One region of the Rossellomorea sp. NS-SX7 genome, then DNA from elsewhere that is predicted to be linked to it. Evidence: a T-box and tRNA genes for the amino acid it is inferred to sense, from the RefSeq annotation. Region 1 holds a T-box; the other holds one or more tRNA genes.

The links. The T-box of region 1 lies ahead of argS (arginine--tRNA ligase). A T-box ahead of a tRNA ligase gene usually reads a tRNA of that ligase, here a tRNA-Arg.
Region 2: it encodes a tRNA-Arg, which carries the amino acid that the T-box ahead of argS (arginine--tRNA ligase) is inferred to sense. The anticodon was not compared.

What each region holds. Positions count from the first base shown of each region.
Region 1 is NZ_CM128249.1:4,227,708-4,238,064, forward strand. It holds gene argS (arginine--tRNA ligase) at 328-2,016, opposite strand; T-box leader at 2,062-2,266, opposite strand; gene ACUXV2_RS21050 (FtsW/RodA/SpoVE family cell cycle protein) at 2,322-3,497, opposite strand; gene ACUXV2_RS21055 (hypothetical protein) at 3,991-4,761, shown strand; gene ACUXV2_RS21060 (BsuPI-related putative proteinase inhibitor) at 5,082-5,570, opposite strand; gene ACUXV2_RS21065 (TVP38/TMEM64 family protein) at 5,716-6,432, shown strand; gene ACUXV2_RS21070 (GNAT family N-acetyltransferase) at 6,470-7,021, opposite strand; gene ACUXV2_RS21075 (dicarboxylate/amino acid:cation symporter) at 7,145-8,332, opposite strand; gene ACUXV2_RS21080 (D-alanine--D-alanine ligase) at 8,637-9,716, shown strand; gene ACUXV2_RS21085 (UDP-N-acetylmuramoyl-tripeptide--D-alanyl-D-alanine ligase) at 9,809-10,357, shown strand, end outside.
Region 2 is NZ_CM128249.1:4,107,103-4,117,459, forward strand. It holds gene folK (2-amino-4-hydroxy-6-hydroxymethyldihydropteridine diphosphokinase) at 1-343, shown strand, start outside; gene ACUXV2_RS20330 (helix-turn-helix domain-containing protein) at 295-519, shown strand; gene lysS (lysine--tRNA ligase) at 785-2,272, shown strand; rRNA gene ACUXV2_RS20340 (16S ribosomal RNA) at 2,800-4,351, shown strand; rRNA gene ACUXV2_RS20345 (23S ribosomal RNA) at 4,543-7,479, shown strand; rRNA gene rrf (5S ribosomal RNA) at 7,576-7,692, shown strand; tRNA gene ACUXV2_RS20355 (tRNA-Val) at 7,705-7,780, shown strand; tRNA gene ACUXV2_RS20360 (tRNA-Thr) at 7,884-7,959, shown strand; tRNA gene ACUXV2_RS20365 (tRNA-Lys) at 7,985-8,060, shown strand; tRNA gene ACUXV2_RS20370 (tRNA-Leu) at 8,100-8,184, shown strand; tRNA gene ACUXV2_RS20375 (tRNA-Gly) at 8,190-8,264, shown strand; tRNA gene ACUXV2_RS20380 (tRNA-Leu) at 8,274-8,362, shown strand; tRNA gene ACUXV2_RS20385 (tRNA-Arg) at 8,400-8,476, shown strand; tRNA gene ACUXV2_RS20390 (tRNA-Pro) at 8,484-8,560, shown strand; tRNA gene ACUXV2_RS20395 (tRNA-Ala) at 8,569-8,644, shown strand; rRNA gene ACUXV2_RS20400 (16S ribosomal RNA) at 8,880-10,357, shown strand, end outside.

The DNA.
Region 1 (10,357 bases):
ATCGTTGTTTATGAATAACAATAGAAAGTATATCATTTTTTGAGGGGAGCGTCATGAAATATCTGTTTGAGCAGAAATACGAGAATGCTAAAGGATGAGAAAGATATAAAGAGAAGGTGCGGCTTTTATAAAGTAGAGGAAGAAAAGTCCCTTAGAAAAGAGTTCCCCCTTCTCAATAAGTCACCTTAGAAAGCTGGAGAGGCGAGTGACTGTAAAGAAGAGGGGGGATGTTTTTATGGTGCCGGTCTTTTTAATGATTCGTTAGAAAAGAAAGTGAAAAAGAGATAAGTCATTTCTCGGGAAATAATGACAAGATTTTCAGGTTTTCTACATTTCGTCCGGTGAACCGATGCCTAGAACAGTCAAGCCTTTTGATAAAACCGCCGCGACAACATAGACGAGTGTTAAACGGGATTCTTGTCCTGGGTCATTGTGGATGATTTTTGTATTTCCGTAGTAGCTGTTAAATGACTTGGCCAGCTCCAGCAGATATTTTGCAAGGATGGAAGGCGCGTAGTTCTTCCAGGCTCTTTCCACCGTTTCCGGAAATAGTCTAAGCTGTTTGATGACTTCCCAGCTCGATGAGTCATCCAGTCCTTCAAACGATAAAGGTGACGGGGTGCCTGCTTTTCTCAGGATTGATTGCGCACGTGCATGTGTATATTGCAGATAAGGTCCGGTTTCTCCTTCAAAGGTAAGCATATGCTCAAGGGAAAACTCTATATCGTTCATGCGGTCATTCTTTACATCATGGAAGATAATCGCCCCAACCCCGACATCCCGTGCGACAGCTGCTGCTTCTTTAAGATCAGGGTTTTTCTTTTTGATATTTTCCCCGGCCATCTTGATGGCTTCCTGGAGTACTTCTTCCAATAAGATGACGCGGCCTTTACGAGTCGACATTTTCTTTCCATCCTTCAGGTAGAGGCCAAACGGAATATGCTTCATGGCATCCGCCCATTCGTATCCCAGCTTTTCAAGCACACCTTTTACCTGTTTAAAGTGGACGGTTTGTTCCTGCCCCACTACGTACAGCGCTTCATCAAATGAATATTCACGCTGTCGGTAAAGAGCGGCTGCCAAGTCTCTTGTGGCATAGAGGGTGGCCCCATCCGTTTTTCTGATTAAGCAAGGAGGGAGGGTTTCATCTTCCAGCCGTACGACCTTGGCACCTTGAGAAGTTTCGAGGAGCTGGTTTTCTTCCAAGAGCTCTGCCACTTCTTCCATCTTGTCATTAAAGAATGCTTCGCCGTTATAAGAATCGAATTCCACACCAAGCAGGGAATAGATGACCTTAAATGCTTCGAGTGATTCATTTTTGAACCATTTCCAAAGCACTGTGATTTCTTCTTCTCCATCTTCGAGAAGTTTAAAGGCTTTACGCCCTTCGTCTTCAAGGGAAGGGTCTTGAACGGCTTCTTCGTGGAACTTTTTATATAAGGTGAACAATTCGGCAATCGGGTTTTCTTTTACCTTCTCCTCATCTCCCCATTTCTTGAACGCTGTAATCAGTTTTCCGAACTGGGTGCCCCAGTCACCGATATAGTTGATTCTTACGGTCTCATACCCGCATGTTTCCGCTATATTGGCAATTGCATTACCAATTACGGTCGAGCGGAGGTGGCCCATGGAGAAGGGCTTTGCGATATTCGGTGAGGACATGTCTAATACAATGGTTTTTCCTTTCCCGAATGAATGGGATCCGTAATGAACCCCTTGCTGAAGAATGGAAGAGACGATTTCCTTCCCGGTGAGTACGGGATCAAATCGGACATTCACATAAGGACCCGCCGCTTCCACACTGTTAAACATTGGTGAATGTAGTGAATGGGCTATTTCTTCAGCGATTGCTCCCGGAGCTTTTCGCCATTCTTTGGCTAATCTGAAGCAGGGGAAAGCCAGGTCTCCCATATGCGTATGTTTGGGAATTTCAATTAACGTACTGATATCTTCCTCCGTCCAGGATGAGAGAACCTGGGACTTCAATTCGTTTGCTAAAGCTGATTTTAAATCCATCATTGCCACCTCCAAATAAAATAAAAAAACCCGTCTCTATATAAATATAGAGACGAGTTTTAGCTCGCGGTACCACTCTTTTTCCCGAAGGGCGCTCATAAATTAACGGTTTTATCCGGTCTTTCCCTACTGATTTCAAGAAAGACTTCTCAGAAGTGCGTTTCATTCCGGGTTTCACACCAGGCTTGCACCAACCCTGGTTCGCTAAAGGGATCCACGTCAGAATTACTCTCTTCATCATTGAATGTACTGTATATGGTTAGATATTATTTTACACATTTTGGTGATAAATACAACAAAAAATGTTAAGAATCTTCTGAAGAGAACATATACGTTTTATGATGGAACCTCATACTGAATACGATGCCGAGTGCCAGCATATTCCCCATCAAGGAACTTCCCCCATAGCTGATGAATGGAAGCGGGATTCCCGTGATTGGCAATAATTGAATTGTCATCCCGATGTTTTGGAAAACGTGGAATGTAATCATCGAAATGATACCTGCGCATACGTAGGCATTGAATGGCTCTTTCGTATCCAGGGCTGTTTTGGTCAAGTGATAGATCAATAGGAAAAATAAACTGATGACCACACTTGCGCCGATGAATCCGTATTCCTCTCCGATGACACTGAAGATAAAATCGGTATGATTTTCAGGGATATATACTTCCCCGTCGCTATAGCCTTTTCCAAAAATCTGTCCGGACCCGATTGCATTCAATGAATTGATCAAGTGGAAACCTTCCAATTTGGAATAGTTATAAGGATCGAGCCAGGCATAGATCCGTCCAAATTGATAAGGTTCGAACCCTGTGTATTTTTCCAAGAATTCCGGAGCCCAAATAACGAGTGATAGAAGGGTGCCTCCGACGACTCCGAGAAAAGCATAAATCGGGACGATCAGTTTCCACGTAATTCCTGACACCAGGATGATCCCAGTCATGATGGCCAAGATGACAAGGGATGTCCCAAGATCCGGCTGTTTCATGATAAAAGCAAGGGGAACAAGGGTGGTGAATCCGATTTTTAATAATAGTTGAAAGTCTGTCTGCAATGTCTTCCGGGTGGTGAGTTCATTATGGTTCGTAATCACCCGGGCAAGAGCGAGAATGAGAAATGTCTTCATGAATTCTGAAGGCTGGATGGAACCGAGCGGCCCAAGCATGAACCAGCTTTTGGCCCCATTTCTATATGGTGCAATGCTTTCCGGTGAGATCAGCAATATAAGCAGAAGGAGGATCCCTGCGCCATACATATACCAAGCAAGGCGCTTATACTGTTCTGAGTCAAAGAACAATGCACCTGCGATAATAATTCCACCGACTACATACCAAAAAGCCTGTCGAATAACAAAGTTTGTTCCATATTGACCTGAGGTTTGAGCACTGCTTATCCCAAGGGCACTGACGATAAAAAACATCATCAATAAGAAGACAAGACCCCAGTCAAATTTATCAGCAAAACGCTGGCGAGTTTCCATAATCATTTCACCTGAATTTCGTAAGATTTCACATTCCTAGTCTAATAGAAAAGAAGGAAAATTTCTACTGGCTGCCATCCGTATTTTCCTTCTTTTAAAGCATTCATATCAATTGTTCGTTGATAAAGAAGAATTTGTACTGTATGTCATGAATGTTTTTCCATATATTACATGACCCTTCTGGAAAGTGTAAACAGAAAAGTCCCGATTTCAAATGTAACATTTCCTCCATTATTTAGCTAGAACAGTCACATCTGTAAAAAACAAGCATTTCTACACGATACCAATGTCTCCATGCCCTCTGTATCCATGGGTCCTATGAATTTTAAGACAGCCGAATAAGGTACTATTCCTGTGGAATGACTTTTTTCGACAATTCCCTGCGACTTTTGTCATCATTTTGAAATGAAATAGAAAAGAACGATATTCTCATTTCTTTGCTAAAATAGATACTATTAGATACGCATCGTGTAAATCAGATGGAGGGAATGTTTTGAAGAATAAGCAAACAAAAGAGATCATCTATGTGCATAAAAATATAGATCGGCAATATGTTGTTTCCTACGGGATTAATTTTCAGGAATTTGCTTTGAATACACCGCATCCTCTGAAAAACCTGCTGTTGATCAAGCATCAGTATGAACATGGAGCCTTTAACATTCACACCCATCTTGAATATGTCGAACAGGAAGATATGAACAAGATCATCAATGACAGCGTCGACAGTTATGGTGATTTCTGCTGGATCGATTTCGACGAAGAAGCGGGTGTCAATGAATTAAACGGACAGGAAATTGCAGAGCTTCTCTATATGGGGCATCTGAAACAGCCGCTCGATGCCCCGTTTTATTCCAAATTGAATAATCGATACGCTTACCTTTCCCACGATGATGGATGGTTTAACAAAATATATTACCGCGACTTTGCTGACTTTTATCAATTATTGGGATCAACGGTTGCAGCGAAATTGGGAAGTGTCAAAGGCGGCAAAGGGTTATTCGGCATGAAAAAGGAGAAGCAGTATCCAGATGTGGGATCGCAAATCATCACTTCTTTTAAAGATAAAATAAAGGAAGGGATGATCATTTCCATAGAGAAGGCAATTGTGAGCAGAGGGAAGATAGAGATCCCGATCTGGGTCATTGGCGACTATTTCAATATGGATGAAATGATTGAAGATTATCAGCAATTCAGTAAGTCCCCTGCAAATGGTTTGCTTGTTTTTGATCGTAAAACGAAAAGCTGGAGTTCCTCTATCCGTTAGGCAGGCACAAGCGGAAAAAGGGATGAATAGAGTATAGGGATGAAAACCGCTTCGCTCCTTGTTTACTCTTTATATACTTTGCATGAATAAGAGAAGGATTAATCTGCGTAAAGGGCTTCATCAACCGGTGGTGTTGAATGAACTTCTTTACTTGGATTAATCCTTTTTTATGTAATGGGATGAATATATTTGCTTCGAGAATGGTACAGAGACCAGTCTCCCCGCGCCGTTTCGGTCCGGCTGGTGGAGTCAATGAGCAGCTTCACCCGTCGGACCGAAAGCGCCAGTCGGTGCCCAAAAAGACGCTTCCGCATTTCAGATTATGGGATGATGATGTCTTTCGTCACTTTATACTGACTTTCCCCCTTGGCTGTCAGCCAAACTGTCAAGGTATATGAACCGCTGTCAAGCTTTGGCAGAATCAGGTTTCGTGAAAATTCCTCTCCTTGCTTCAGCGTGATTTCCTGGATGGCCTGCGTGTACATTTTGTTTTCAGACTCCCGGTAAACGACTGCTCCATTCTGATCTTTTACCTCGAAGTCGATTGTTTGACCGGACGAAAAGACAAAGGTCTTTTCTTTTTCGGTTTGGTTTTTAATCTTATATTCATAAACTGGCTGTCCGTTTTTTTCCTCTTGCTCGATTAAAGAAGGCTCCATACTACCTGCAACAATCCCTTTCTCTGCTTGATTTGATTCAGGGGTGCCGTTCGTCTCCATCTCCTTTTGTTCTGGGTCTTGAGTGGTCCCGCATCCGGTTAGACCACCGAGGACGAGTGCTCCTGTCAGTGCAATGATCAACTGTTTCATGTCCTATCACCTCTATTCTATTAGACTTACCAAAATCAAAAAAGTTTCACTACTTTGTTCCTTATTAATGAAGTAAGACAATTCTCCCAGAAGAAATTGGCTGATAAATGCGGTGGAGTTGGTTTTATGTTGAGTGGGCAGTACAATGGAAGAAAGCAGTTTCCCGGCAGACCATCTTAAGCTTGAAAAGGAGTGGAGATCGGCAATGAAGAAAAAAGAAATAACGAAGATGCTTGGATTCTTTGCCCTGCTCCTTGTCCTCGTCTGGGGCAGCCGTAGTTTTTGGGAGGTGCGGCCTCACGACATCAGGGATTGGATCGTGTCGTTTGGCTTGTGGGCACCTGTAGTCTTCATCATTATCCTGACCTTCCGTCCCCTGGTGTTGTTCCCGACCTCTATCTTTTCAATCGCGGCCGGCTTGGCGTTCGGCCCATACAATGGGATTGTTTATATTTTCATCGGGGCACTTGGGGGGGCAACAGTGGCGTATGTGATGTCAAGCTACCTTGGGATGAAGCTGTGGAGGAAACCCTCCCCTAAAATGACCGTCGTCCGTGAAAAAATGGCTGAGAACAGTTTCTTTTATGTGCTCGTTCTAAGGCTGCTGCCGTTTTTGAATTTTGATCTGGTCAGTTATCTGGCAGGCGCCGGAAAAGTACGCTACCTGCCTTATATCACGGCTACAGCCATTGGGATCATCCCGGGGACAATCGGATTTGTCTTCTTCGGTTCCGGATTGAGCGGGGAAGACCGGATGCATCTCTATGTGGCTGTTGCGATGTTTATCATCCTTTCACTGCTTGTTTTCTTCACAAGGAAGAAATTGAAATTCTGGTTTGGTGACTCGAAGAATGATCAATAGGGGGAGACCACAGAGATAGGTGTGTTCCCCCTATGTTCTAATGTCCCTCAGTGCGTGTCCACTCTTCTCTGATCATGCCCATCCGGATTGAATCATAATAAACGCCATTATAATATCTGCACTTCCTTAACCTTCCTTCGAGTTTCATGCCGATTTTTTCTGCGGCCCTCATCATAGGCTCATTACCGGACCAGGTGGTGATGCCGACCCTGCCGATTTCCTTCGTCACAAATAAATGATCGACCCACAGGGTCAATGCCTCGGTGCCGTAGCCCCCGTTCCAATAGCCGGGGTCATAAATGACGATACCCGCTTCGAGCCACCTTGTCGGTTCATATTCCCAGTAGTAGCTTACTGTTCCGATGATTTTCCCTTGGGCTTCGATGATATGCTGGTGGTCATTGTTTTTCTCGATATTCGTAAGAAACGAGCGTTTATATTCTTCGTAAGGGACCTGTTTGTGCTCAAAATAGGGGGCGTCCCACTTTTTCCACTCGGGTGATTCTTCTTTATATATGTAATTCCATAGCGTTTCTAGGTCACTCTCTTGTATTTTTCTGAGCGTTACCCTTTTGCTTGTTGAGTTCAATAAGCTGCACTCCTTTTGGGGTGTTTTACTATTACTTCTACATAAGAGGGGATATTTCCTGTCAGAAAAAAGAAGGGCCCGTCCCTCATTGCTTTAAAGCAACGGGGACGGGCCTTTAGGGTATCAGTTTGCTTTTACGTTTGTAACAGCGGCTTTTTTCTTATTCGTCAGTTTGTCGACGATGGACGTGAGAGCTCCGTCGCCTGTGACGTTGCAGGCAGTTCCGAAACTGTCCTGCGCCAGGTAAAGGGCAATCATGAGCGACGTCATGGTCGGGCCGAATCCAAGCATGGACTCAAGCAGTCCAAGTGCTGCCATCACGGCACCGCCGGGAACTCCCGGTGCAGCAATCATGGTTACACCCAGCATAAGGATGAACGGGAACAACTGCGAGAATTGCAGGGCCTCACCCTGGATGAACATGACCGCCATTGCACAGCTCACAAGCGTGATCGTGCTGCCTGATAAATGAATCGTAGCAAGCAGCGGTACCGAGAAGTCAGAAATGCGTTCCCGCACACCCAGCTTTTTTGTGCGTTCGAGTGTGACTGGTATCGTGGATGCTGATGACTGTGTTCCCAGTGCTGTGAAGTATGCAGGGAGCATTCCCTTCATCATCATGAACGGATTTTGTTTACGCAATGTACCTGCAGCTGTATATTGGAATACCAAAAAGAAAACATGCAATAAGATGATCATGACGAAAACCTTGGCAAACACAGACATGATGGCACTGACTTGGCCCCCCTGTGTCATATTGGCGAAAATACCAAGAATATGAAGCGGTAAAAGCGGGATGATTATTTTTTCGATCACCAGCTCTATGATGCTTCTAAACTCATTCATTCCTTTTTGGAGGGCGTCGCCTTTAATGGCAGCCATCCCCAGACCAAGGGTGAAAGCAATCAAGAGAGCCGTCATGACGCCCATTATCGGGGGCATGTCCACTGTGAAGAACCCTTTTAAGAGAGCTTCTTCTGGATTTTCAAATGATTGAGACGTTTGATTTGCCAAGAGAGATGGGTAAATACTCTTAGCAACCGTATATGCGAGCAGTCCTGCAAGAACTGTGGAGCCGTAAGCGATTCCTGTAGTCAGTCCGAGCAGCTTTCCGGCACCTTTCCCCATTGACCCGATCCCGGGTGCAATGAAGCCTATGATAATCAATGGAATCGCGAAGCCTAAGAAATTACCGAAAAGTCCATTAAACGTAGCGAATAATTTCACGACCCATTCAGGTGCAATCGAACCAATGACAATACCTAATGCAATCCCCAACAGGATCCTAGGCAGTAAACCAAGCTTTCTCATCTGGATGTCCTCCTTGAATGTACAATTGTTTTCGATAGAAGGATTATACACCCATCGGAATAATAATTTAAGAGGGAAGAGAATAGGCGGAATCTTAAGTGTATTCTGATAAAAAAGCCTATTTCAGAGTTGCGGGACTAGGCAGGGTAATCATACATATATAAAGACGGAATCGAGATGGAGAATGGCTTATGGATCAAGGACATTGGAGGGAATTTTCATTTTCCATCTAATCATTCTTTCCCTTTATGATGAAAGTGATAAAATAGAAACATCTATTGTTAATATTGGAGGTAACTCATTCATGAAAACCAAGCTTTGTTTATTGTACGGCGGTAAATCTGCCGAACATAATGTATCCCTGCAAACAGCTAAGGCGGTTATCGGAGCCTTGGACTTAAATAAATATGAAATTCATCCTGTTTTCATTTCAACAGAAGGGCAATGGATCAAAGGTCCTCAATTGAATGCGCCTGTTGAAGATGTAAAAGCACTGCAATTCAATAACGGGGAAGAAATCTCCCCGAATGCATTAAGCACGGCGATTACACCTGCTGACTCAAAGGACAGTGAAGGGTACGACATGATCTTCCCGCTGCTCCACGGCCCGAATGGAGAGGACGGAACGGTCCAGGGGATGCTTGAACTATTGAACCTGCCATACGTGGGGAACGGGGTCCTTGCATCTTCAGCCGGGATGGATAAAGTAATCATGAAGAACCTGTTCGCACAAGCCGGGATTCCTCAGGTGAACTACACGTGGTTTATCCGCAGTACGTGGAAAACAAATCCGGAGAAGGCCTACCAACAGGTGGAAAGCGAAATCGGCTACCCTTGCTTCGTAAAACCTGCAAACCTTGGTTCTTCCGTTGGTATCAGCAAATGTACATCCAAAGAAGAACTCGCAGCTGCTTTCGAGGAAGCGTTCCAATTCGATCGTAAAATCATCATCGAAGAAGGCGTCAAAGCACGTGAAATCGAACTTGGCGTGCTTGGAAACGACCAGCCGGAATGCTCAGTTGCTGGTGAAATCGTTCCGAAGAAAGATTTCTATGATTATAAGGCAAAATATGAGGACGGAGATACGGCACTGATCATACCGGCAGAGGTCGACCAGGAAACGTACGGAAAAATGAAAGAGATTGCGATCCAATCCTTTAAGGCCCTTGACTGTTCCGGACTTGTCCGTGCAGACTTCTTCCTTACTGAAGACGGCCGCATCTACATGAACGAAGTGAACACCATGCCTGGTTTCACGCCATTCAGCATGTTCCCGCTTCTTTGGAAGCATACGGGTGTCGACTATCCAACGCTGATCGGTAAATTAGTCGAGCTCGGCTTGGAGCGTCATCAAGAAAAGCAGACAATCAAACATACTATGTAACACCTTGAAGCGGAAGGGACTGACTGGAGGATCAACATCTAAAAGCAGTCCCTCCTCTGTTTGTCATCGATAACTTGCAAAGGAGAAAGAGAATGTTTGAAAAAAGTATAAAAGAAACCTGTGAAATGCTTCATGTACACAACGACCTTACAAAATTTGAAGACCACGTCATAAAAGGCGTGAGCATCGACACACGTAAGATTGAAAAAGGAAACCTGTTTGTCCCGTTCAAAGGGGAGAATGTAGACGGCCACAAATTCGTAAGGCAGGCGATTGAAAAGGGAGCTGGAGCAGCACTCTGGGATAAGAACGTTCCAAATCCTCCCGAGGACATCCCTGTACTGGTCGTAGATGACCCGCTCCTTGCACTTCAGTCACTGGCAAACCAATACCGCCACCAGCTTGATCTGAAAGTGGTCGGCATCACAGGCAGCAACGGAAAGACAACAACGAAGGACATGGTCGCAAGCCTTCTCGGTACGAAATACAAAGTCCATAAGACTCAAGGGAACTACAATAATCATATCGGCCTGCCTTTAACGATCCTGGCACTGCCTGAGGACGCTGAAGTGGCCGTGCTGGAAATGGGAATGAGCGGCTTCGGTGAAATCGAGCTGTTGTCTGAAATCTCCCAGCCTGAT
Region 2 (10,357 bases), 120 kb from region 1:
TCGTACGGATCTAAGTCCAGAAGTACTGTTGCAGCAATGCTTGCAGGTGGAATATGACCTTGGGAGAAAAAGGGAATTCAAGTGGGGACCGAGGATAATAGACCTTGACATCTTACTCTATAATCACGAAAATATTGAATCAGAGAATCTACTCGTTCCTCATCCAAGGATGCAAGAGAGAGCATTCGTTCTCATACCGCTCTTAGAGCTTGAACCGTCTATCGGGCATCCTGATCTTGGGACCCCGTTCAATCGCTTTCTGGACGAAATACCTGACAAAGAAGGAGTTCGGTTATGGAAACAGATAAATGGGGAAGACGCGTTCGTGCATTCAGAAAACTAAAAGGTTTCACGCAGGAAGGGCTGGCTAAGGAACTCGGTATATCGGTTTCTGTACTCGGGGAAGTGGAGAGAGGGAGCCGTATCCCGAAAGAAGACTTCTTGTTGAAGGTGGCAGAAGTGCTCAATATTTCTCTCGGGGACCTCGATCCTCAGGGTGAGTTGGAGCATAGTGAATAATTCGTCACGTGATAAATAGATCAAAATCTGTTATTCTAAAAAAGGGCTGGATTCCATTCATGATACCCATCATGAATGGAGCGGCCTTTTTTAGATGGTTTTTATCACGATATCCGTGAGCCTTCAATGGCACACGAGGGACAGTTTTCTTAAAGAACTGAAACTTTAGGGGTGTTACAAACCCGGATATTGTGTAAAATAGTATGGTATATATTCGTATCAGTCTAGTAAAGCAGGAAAGCAGATAGAATAGGAGTGAAAATACATGAGTCACGAAGAAATAAATGACCAGTTTCGCGTAAGACGTGAAAAAATGGAGTCCATCCGTGAAAAAGGAATGGATCCGTTCGGTAAACGTTTTGATCGTTCACACAGCTCATCAGAGATCAAAGAACAATATGATGAGTTTTCAAAAGAAGAGTTAGAAGAAAAAGAGATTACGGTAACGATTGCCGGCCGTATCATGACCAAGCGTGGAAAAGGAAAAGCCGGATTTGCCCACCTTCAAGATTTAGAAGGACAAGTTCAAATCTATGTTCGTAAAGATGCTGTAGGCGAAGAAGCATATGAATTCTTCAACACTGCAGACCTTGGGGATATCGTCGGTATTACAGGAACGGTATTTAAAACGAAGGTTGGAGAGCTTTCCGTTAAAGCGAAAGAATTCACATTGCTAACGAAAGCATTGCGTCCGCTCCCTGAGAAATTCCACGGGTTGAAAGACGTAGAGCAACGCTATCGTCAGCGTTACCTGGATCTCATTACAAGCCAGGAAAGCAAAGAGACGTTCATCGCTCGCAGCCGCATCATCCAATCGATGAGAAGATACTTAGATAACAACGGATACCTTGAAGTGGAAACACCTATGATGCATTCCATTGCGGGAGGGGCATCTGCACGTCCGTTCACGACACATCACAATGCCCTTGATATGCCGCTTTATATGCGTATCGCAATCGAGCTTCACCTGAAGCGCCTGATTGTCGGCGGTCTTGAAAAAGTATACGAAATCGGTCGTGTCTTCCGTAATGAAGGGGTGTCAACGCGACACAACCCGGAATTTACGATGATCGAGCTTTATGAAGCATATGCAGATTACCGCGACATCATGGCTTTAACTGAAAACCTTGTTGCTCATATCGCAAAAGAAGTATTCGGTTCTACGACTGTTCAATACGGAGAGTATGAAGTGAAACTTGAGCCTGAATGGACTCGCCTTCATATGGTAGATGCCGTTAAAGAACACACAGGAGTGGACTTCTGGAAAGAAATGTCCGATGAAGAAGCTCGTGCGTTGGCTAAAGAGCACGGCATTGAGATTAAAGACAATATGCAATATGGCCATGTCGTTAATGAATTCTTTGAACAAAAAGTAGAAGATAAGCTTATTCAGCCTACATTCATCTACGGTCACCCAGTGGAAATTTCTCCGCTTGCAAAGAAAAACGATGAAGATCCTCGTTTCACAGATCGTTTCGAGTTATTCATTGTGGGCCGTGAACATGCAAACGCGTTTACTGAGCTTAACGATCCGATAGATCAAAGAGAACGCTTTGAAGCTCAGCTGAAAGAAAGAGAAGAAGGTAACGATGAAGCACACATGATGGATGATGACTTCATTGAAGCATTGGAATACGGTATGCCTCCAACAGGTGGTCTTGGAATTGGAATCGACAGACTTGTTATGCTGTTGACGAACTCCCCGTCCATTCGAGATGTATTATTGTTCCCATTAATGCGTCATCGTGATTAATATGATTCGATAAAGAAAGCAGCGGCATTTACCGCTGCTTTCTATTTTTTGGTTCTGGTAAAGCTTATTGCCATTTTAACAGTCTCTGACTGTTGATCGAGATTGAGGGCAACTATCAATTAAACTAACTTCCAAATTCAGCAGTAGAAGATCGATCTTTGAATTAACCAAACAAGTTCAATTGAACCAGTTTAGTATTCATTAACGGTGGAATTACATATAAGGAAAGCAGATATATGTTCTGAAAATAAAAAGTACAAAAAAGATGAAAAAAACCCTTGCGCCATCGTTTATATGGTGGTATATTATTATCTGTTGCCGCAAAAACACGGCAAACACACAAAAAACTTTTTAAAAAAAGTTATTGACACCACGGTGTTGATGCTGTAATATTTAAAGGGTCGCTTCAAACGAAGCACATCAACAAATTGAACCTTGAAAACTGAACAAAACAAGACAATACGTCAACGTTAATTCTAGATTTACCGCAACGATAGAATCGTTGCAAACAAGAGCTATTCAAACTTTTATCGGAGAGTTTGATCCTGGCTCAGGACGAACGCTGGCGGCGTGCCTAATACATGCAAGTCGAGCGGATCGAAGGGAGCTTGCTCCCTGAGATCAGCGGCGGACGGGTGAGTAACACGTGGGTAACCTGCCTGTAAGACTGGGATAACTCCGGGAAACCGGGGCTAATACCGGATAACTCAGTTCCTCGCATGAGGAACTGTTGAAAGGTGGCTTTTAGCTATCACTTACAGATGGACCCGCGGCGCATTAGCTAGTTGGTGAGGTAACGGCTCACCAAGGCGACGATGCGTAGCCGACCTGAGAGGGTGATCGGCCACACTGGGACTGAGACACGGCCCAGACTCCTACGGGAGGCAGCAGTAGGGAATCTTCCGCAATGGACGAAAGTCTGACGGAGCAACGCCGCGTGAGTGAAGAAGGTTTTCGGATCGTAAAACTCTGTTGTTAGGGAAGAACAAGTGCCGTTCGAATAGGGCGGCACCTTGACGGTACCTAACCAGAAAGCCACGGCTAACTACGTGCCAGCAGCCGCGGTAATACGTAGGTGGCAAGCGTTGTCCGGAATTATTGGGCGTAAAGCGCGCGCAGGTGGTTTCTTAAGTCTGATGTGAAAGCCCACGGCTCAACCGTGGAGGGTCATTGGAAACTGGGGAACTTGAGTGCAGAAGAGGAAAGTGGAATTCCAAGTGTAGCGGTGAAATGCGTAGATATTTGGAGGAACACCAGTGGCGAAGGCGACTTTCTGGTCTGTAACTGACACTGAGGCGCGAAAGCGTGGGGAGCAAACAGGATTAGATACCCTGGTAGTCCACGCCGTAAACGATGAGTGCTAAGTGTTAGAGGGTTTCCGCCCTTTAGTGCTGCAGCTAACGCATTAAGCACTCCGCCTGGGGAGTACGGTCGCAAGACTGAAACTCAAAGGAATTGACGGGGGCCCGCACAAGCGGTGGAGCATGTGGTTTAATTCGAAGCAACGCGAAGAACCTTACCAGGTCTTGACATCCTCTGACAACCCTAGAGATAGGGCTTTCCCCTTCGGGGGACAGAGTGACAGGTGGTGCATGGTTGTCGTCAGCTCGTGTCGTGAGATGTTGGGTTAAGTCCCGCAACGAGCGCAACCCTTGATCTTAGTTGCCAGCATTCAGTTGGGCACTCTAAGATGACTGCCGGTGACAAACCGGAGGAAGGTGGGGATGACGTCAAATCATCATGCCCCTTATGACCTGGGCTACACACGTGCTACAATGGACGGTACAAAGGGCAGCGAGACCGCGAGGTTTAGCCAATCCCATAAAACCGTTCTCAGTTCGGATTGCAGGCTGCAACTCGCCTGCATGAAGCTGGAATCGCTAGTAATCGCGGATCAGCATGCCGCGGTGAATACGTTCCCGGGCCTTGTACACACCGCCCGTCACACCACGAGAGTTTGTAACACCCGAAGTCGGTGAGGTAACCTTTTGGAGCCAGCCGCCTAAGGTGGGACAGATGATTGGGGTGAAGTCGTAACAAGGTAGCCGTATCGGAAGGTGCGGCTGGATCACCTCCTTTCTAAGGAATATATATGAAACGTTTGACAGTCGAAGTTTTGTTCAGTTTTGATGGTTCAACCATCAAAACGAGGTATCTCGTATGAGATACACGTTATTTGTTCTTTGAAAACTAGATAAAGATATATTGATAGTCAAGAAATTACCGAGTATCGCCATTTTAGGTTTTAAACCTTATGTAACAACCAATTCGGTTAAGTTATGAAGGGCGCACGGTGGATGCCTTGGCACTAGGAGCCGATGAAGGACGGGACTAACACCGATATGCTTCGGGGAGCTGTAAGTGAGCTTTGATCCGGAGATTTCCGAATGGGGGAACCCATTGTTCGTAATGGAACAATATCCATATTTGAATACATAGAGTATGGAAGGCAGACCCAGGGAACTGAAACATCTAAGTACCTGGAGGAAGAGAAAGCAAATGCGATTCCCTGAGTAGCGGCGAGCGAAACGGGATGTAGCCCAAACCAAGAGGCTTGCCTCTTGGGGTTGTAGGACACTCTATACGGAGTTACAAAGGAAAGGAGTAGACGAAGAAGTCTGGAAAGGCTCGTCAAAGAAGGTAACAACCCTGTAGTTGAAACTTCGTTCCCTCTTGAGTGGATCCTGAGTACGGCGGGACACGTGAAATCCCGTCGGAAGCTGGGAGGACCATCTCCCAAGGCTAAATACTACCTAGTGACCGATAGTGAACCAGTACCGTGAGGGAAAGGTGAAAAGCACCCCGGAAGGGGAGTGAAAGAGAACCTGAAACCGTGTGCCTACAAGTAGTCAGAGCCCGTTAACGGGTGATGGCGTGCCTTTTGTAGAATGAACCGGCGAGTTACGATCCCATGCAAGGTTAAGTCGATGAGACGGAGCCGCAGCGAAAGCGAGTCTGAATAGGGCGAATGAGTATGTGGTCGTAGACCCGAAACCAGGTGATCTACCCATGTCCAGGATGAAGTCCAGGTAACACTGGATGGAGGTCCGAACCCACGCACGTTGAAAAGTGCGGGGATGAGGTGTGGGTAGCGGAGAAATTCCAATCGAACTTGGAGATAGCTGGTTCTCTCCGAAATAGCTTTAGGGCTAGCCTCATGTGTAAGAGTCTTGGAGGTAGAGCACTGTTTGGACTAGGGGCCCTCATCGGGTTACCGAATTCAGACAAACTCCGAATGCCAAAGACTTATCCATGGGAGTCAGACTGCGAGTGATAAGATCCGTAGTCGAAAGGGAAACAGCCCAGACCACCAGCTAAGGTCCCAAAGTATACGTTAAGTGGAAAAGGATGTGGAGTTGCTTAGACAACCAGGATGTTGGCTTAGAAGCAGCCACCATTTAAAGAGTGCGTAATAGCTCACTGGTCGAGTGACTCTGCGCCGAAAATGTACCGGGGCTAAACGTATCACCGAAGCTGTGGATTGACACCTCTAGGTGTCAGTGGTAGGAGAGCGTTCTAAGGACAGTGAAGTCAGACCGTAAGGACTGGTGGAGTGCTTAGAAGTGAGAATGCCGGTATGAGTAGCGAAAGATGGGTGAGAATCCCATCCACCGAATGCCTAAGGTTTCCTGAGGAAGGCTCGTCCGCTCAGGGTTAGTCGGGACCTAAGTCGAGGCCGATAGGCGTAGACGATGGACAACAGGTTGATATTCCTGTACCACCTCTTTTCCGTTTGAGCAATGGGGGGACGCAGGAGGATAGGGTAAGCGCACTGCTGGATATGTGCGTCTAAGCAGTTAGGCTGATGATGAGGCAAATCCCATCATCGCGAAGGCTGAGCTGTGATAGCGAGCGAATTATAGTAGCGAAGTTCCTGATTCCACACTGCCAAGAAAAGCCTCTAGCGAGGAAAAAGGTGCCCGTACCGCAAACCGACACAGGTAGGCGAGGAGAGAATCCTAAGGTGAGCGAGAGAAACTCTCGTTAAGGAACTCGGCAAAATGACCCCGTAACTTCGGGAGAAGGGGTGCTCTTTGAGGTGCATAGCCTCGAAGAGCCGCAGTGAATAGGCCCAGGCGACTGTTTAGCAAAAACACAGGTCTCTGCGAAGCCGTAAGGCGAAGTATAGGGGCTGACGCCTGCCCGGTGCTGGAAGGTTAAGAGGAGTGCTTAGCGCAAGCGAAGGTGCGAATCGAAGCCCCAGTAAACGGCGGCCGTAACTATAACGGTCCTAAGGTAGCGAAATTCCTTGTCGGGTAAGTTCCGACCCGCACGAAAGGCGTAACGATCTGGGCACTGTCTCAACGAGAGACTCGGTGAAATTATAGTACCTGTGAAGATGCAGGTTACCCGCGACAGGACGGAAAGACCCCGTGGAGCTTTACTGTAGCCTGATATTGAATTTTGGTACAGCTTGTACAGGATAGGTAGGAGCCTTGGAAGCCGGAGCGCCAGCTTCGGTGGAGGCGTTGGTGGGATACTACCCTGGCTGTATTGAAATTCTAACCCGCGCCCCTTATCGGGGTGGGAGACAGTGTCAGGTGGGCAGTTTGACTGGGGCGGTCGCCTCCTAAAGAGTAACGGAGGCGCCCAAAGGTTCCCTCAGAATGGTTGGAAATCATTCGCAGAGTGTAAAGGCACAAGGGAGCTTGACTGCGAGACCTACAAGTCGAGCAGGGACGAAAGTCGGGCTTAGTGATCCGGTGGTTCCGCATGGAAGGGCCATCGCTCAACGGATAAAAGCTACCCCGGGGATAACAGGCTTATCTCCCCCAAGAGTCCACATCGACGGGGAGGTTTGGCACCTCGATGTCGGCTCATCGCATCCTGGGGCTGTAGTCGGTCCCAAGGGTTGGGCTGTTCGCCCATTAAAGCGGTACGCGAGCTGGGTTCAGAACGTCGTGAGACAGTTCGGTCCCTATCCGTCGTGGGCGCAGGAAATTTGAGAGGAGCTGTCCTTAGTACGAGAGGACCGGGATGGACGCACCGCTGGTGTACCAGTTGTCTTGCCAAAGGCATCGCTGGGTAGCTATGTGCGGAAGGGATAAGTGCTGAAAGCATCTAAGCATGAAGCCCCCCTCGAGATGAGATTTCCCATCACTTTATGTGAGTAAGATCCCTAGAAGATGACTAGGTAGATAGGTCAGAGGTGGAAGCATGGTGACATGTGGAGCTGACTGATACTAATCGATCGAGGACTTAACCACAAAGAGTCATTTTTAAATGAACAACGGCAATACCGGTAATCTTGACATCAATCCTTTATCTAGTTTTGAAGGAACAACCCTTCAATTGAATATTCGTCTGGTGATTATGGCGAAGAGGTCACACCCGTTCCCATGCCGAACACGGAAGTTAAGCTCTTCAGCGCCGATGGTAGTTGGGGGCTCTCCCCCTGTGAGAGTAGGACGTCGCCAGGCGATTTATAATCCGGAGGATTAGCTCAGCTGGGAGAGCATCTGCCTTACAAGCAGAGGGTCGGCGGTTCGATCCCGTCATCCTCCACCATAGATTTTTGCGAAGCGCAGCGGAGCAAAATATCTTTCCTTCCTTTACTAAGGGCGAAGGAAACAAACGTCCTTAAATAGGACAAGCATAAACAACTTAACACGCCGGTGTAGCTCAACTGGTAGAGCAACTGACTTGTAATCAGTAGGTTGGGGGTTCAAGTCCTCTTGCCGGCACCATTTTGGTTTTTCTCATAACTTTTATGAGCCATTAGCTCAGTTGGTAGAGCATCTGACTTTTAATCAGAGGGTCGAAGGTTCGAGTCCTTCATGGCTCACCATTGATTTTTGCTCAAGCAAAACATCATATCTTTTATCATGCGGGTGTGGCGGAATTGGCAGACGCACCAGACTTAGGATCTGGCGCCGCAAGGCGTGGGGGTTCAAGTCCCTTCACCCGCACCATATATGCGGAAGTAGTTCAGTGGTAGAACACCACCTTGCCAAGGTGGGGGTCGCGGGTTCGAATCCCGTCTTCCGCTCCAAAGATTTTTGCCGGGGTGGCGGAACTGGCAGACGCACAGGACTTAAAATCCTGCGGTAGGTGACTACCGTACCGGTTCGATTCCGGTCCTCGGCACCAGAGTTTTTTTGAAAGAAAATAACATTCATTATATTAAGCGCCCGTAGCTCAATTGGATAGAGCGTTTGACTACGGATCAAAAGGTTAGGGGTTCGACTCCTCTCGGGCGCGCCATCTATTTCGGGAAGTAGCTCAGCTTGGTAGAGCACTTGGTTTGGGACCAAGGGGTCGCAGGTTCGAATCCTGTCTTCCCGACCACCTTAGATGGGGCCTTAGCTCAGCTGGGAGAGCGCCTGCTTTGCACGCAGGAGGTCAGCGGTTCGATCCCGCTAGGCTCCACCAAGATTTTTTACGCAGCGCAAGCGGAGTAAAAGAATCTACCTTAACTCACTTCGGTGAAAAAAGATTAAAAAAGTTGTTGACACTCACCAGTGTCGGTGATATACTTGAAAAGTCGCTTCAAACGAAGCACTTAACAAATTGAACCTTGAAAACTGAACAAAACAAGACAATACGTCAACGTTAATTCTAGATTTACCGTAACGATTATCGTTACAAAAAAGAGCTATTCAAACTTTTATCGGAGAGTTTGATCCTGGCTCAGGACGAACGCTGGCGGCGTGCCTAATACATGCAAGTCGAGCGGATCAAAGGGAGCTTGCTCCCTGAGATCAGCGGCGGACGGGTGAGTAACACGTGGGTAACCTGCCTGTAAGACTGGGATAACTCCGGGAAACCGGGGCTAATACCGGATAACTCAGTTCCTCGCATGAGGAACTGTTGAAAGGTGGCTTTTAGCTACCACTTACAGATGGACCCGCGGCGCATTAGCTAGTTGGTGAGGTAACGGCTCACCAAGGCGACGATGCGTAGCCGACCTGAGAGGGTGATCGGCCACACTGGGACTGAGACACGGCCCAGACTCCTACGGGAGGCAGCAGTAGGGAATCTTCCGCAATGGACGAAAGTCTGACGGAGCAACGCCGCGTGAGTGAAGAAGGTTTTCGGATCGTAAAACTCTGTTGTTAGGGAAGAACAAGTGCCGTTCGAATAGGTCGGCACCTTGACGGTACCTAACCAGAAAGCCACGGCTAACTACGTGCCAGCAGCCGCGGTAATACGTAGGTGGCAAGCGTTGTCCGGAATTATTGGGCGTAAAGCGCGCGCAGGTGGTTTCTTAAGTCTGATGTGAAAGCCCACGGCTCAACCGTGGAGGGTCATTGGAAACTGGGGAACTTGAGTGCAGAAGAGGAAAGTGGAATTCCAAGTGTAGCGGTGAAATGCGTAGATATTTGGAGGAACACCAGTGGCGAAGGCGACTTTCTGGTCTGTAACTGACACTGAGGCGCGAAAGCGTGGGGAGCAAACAGGATTAGATACCCTGGTAGTCCACGCCGTAAACGATGAGTGCTAAGTGTTAGAGGGTTTCCGCCCTTTAGTGCTGCAGCTAACGCATTAAGCACTCCGCCTGGGGAGTACGGTCGCAAGACTGAAACTCAAAGGAATTGACGGGGGCCCGCACAAGCGGTGGAGCATGTGGTTTAATTCGAAGCAACGCGAAGAACCTTACCAGGTCTTGACATCCTCTGACAACCCTAGAGATAGGGCTTTCCCCTTCGGGGGACAGAGTGACAGGTGGTGCATGGTTGTCGTCAGCTCGTGTCGTGAGATGTTGGGTTAAGTCCCGCAACGAGCGCAACCCTTGATCTTAGTTGCCAGCATTCAGTTGGGCACTCTAAGATGACTGCCGGTGACAAACCGGAGGAAGGTGGGGATGACGTCAAATCATCATGCCCCTTATGACCTGGGCTACACACGTGCTACAATGGACGGTACAAAGGGCAGCGAGACCGCGAGGTTTAGCCAATCCCATAAAACCGTTCTCAGTTCGGATTGCAGGCTGCAACTCGCCTGCATGAAGCTGGAATCGCTAGTAATCGCGGATCAGCATGCCGCGGTGAATACGTTCCCGGGCCTTGTACACACCGCCCGTCACACCACGAGAGTTTGTAACACCCGAAGTCGGTGAGGTAACCTTTTGGAGCCAGCCGCCTA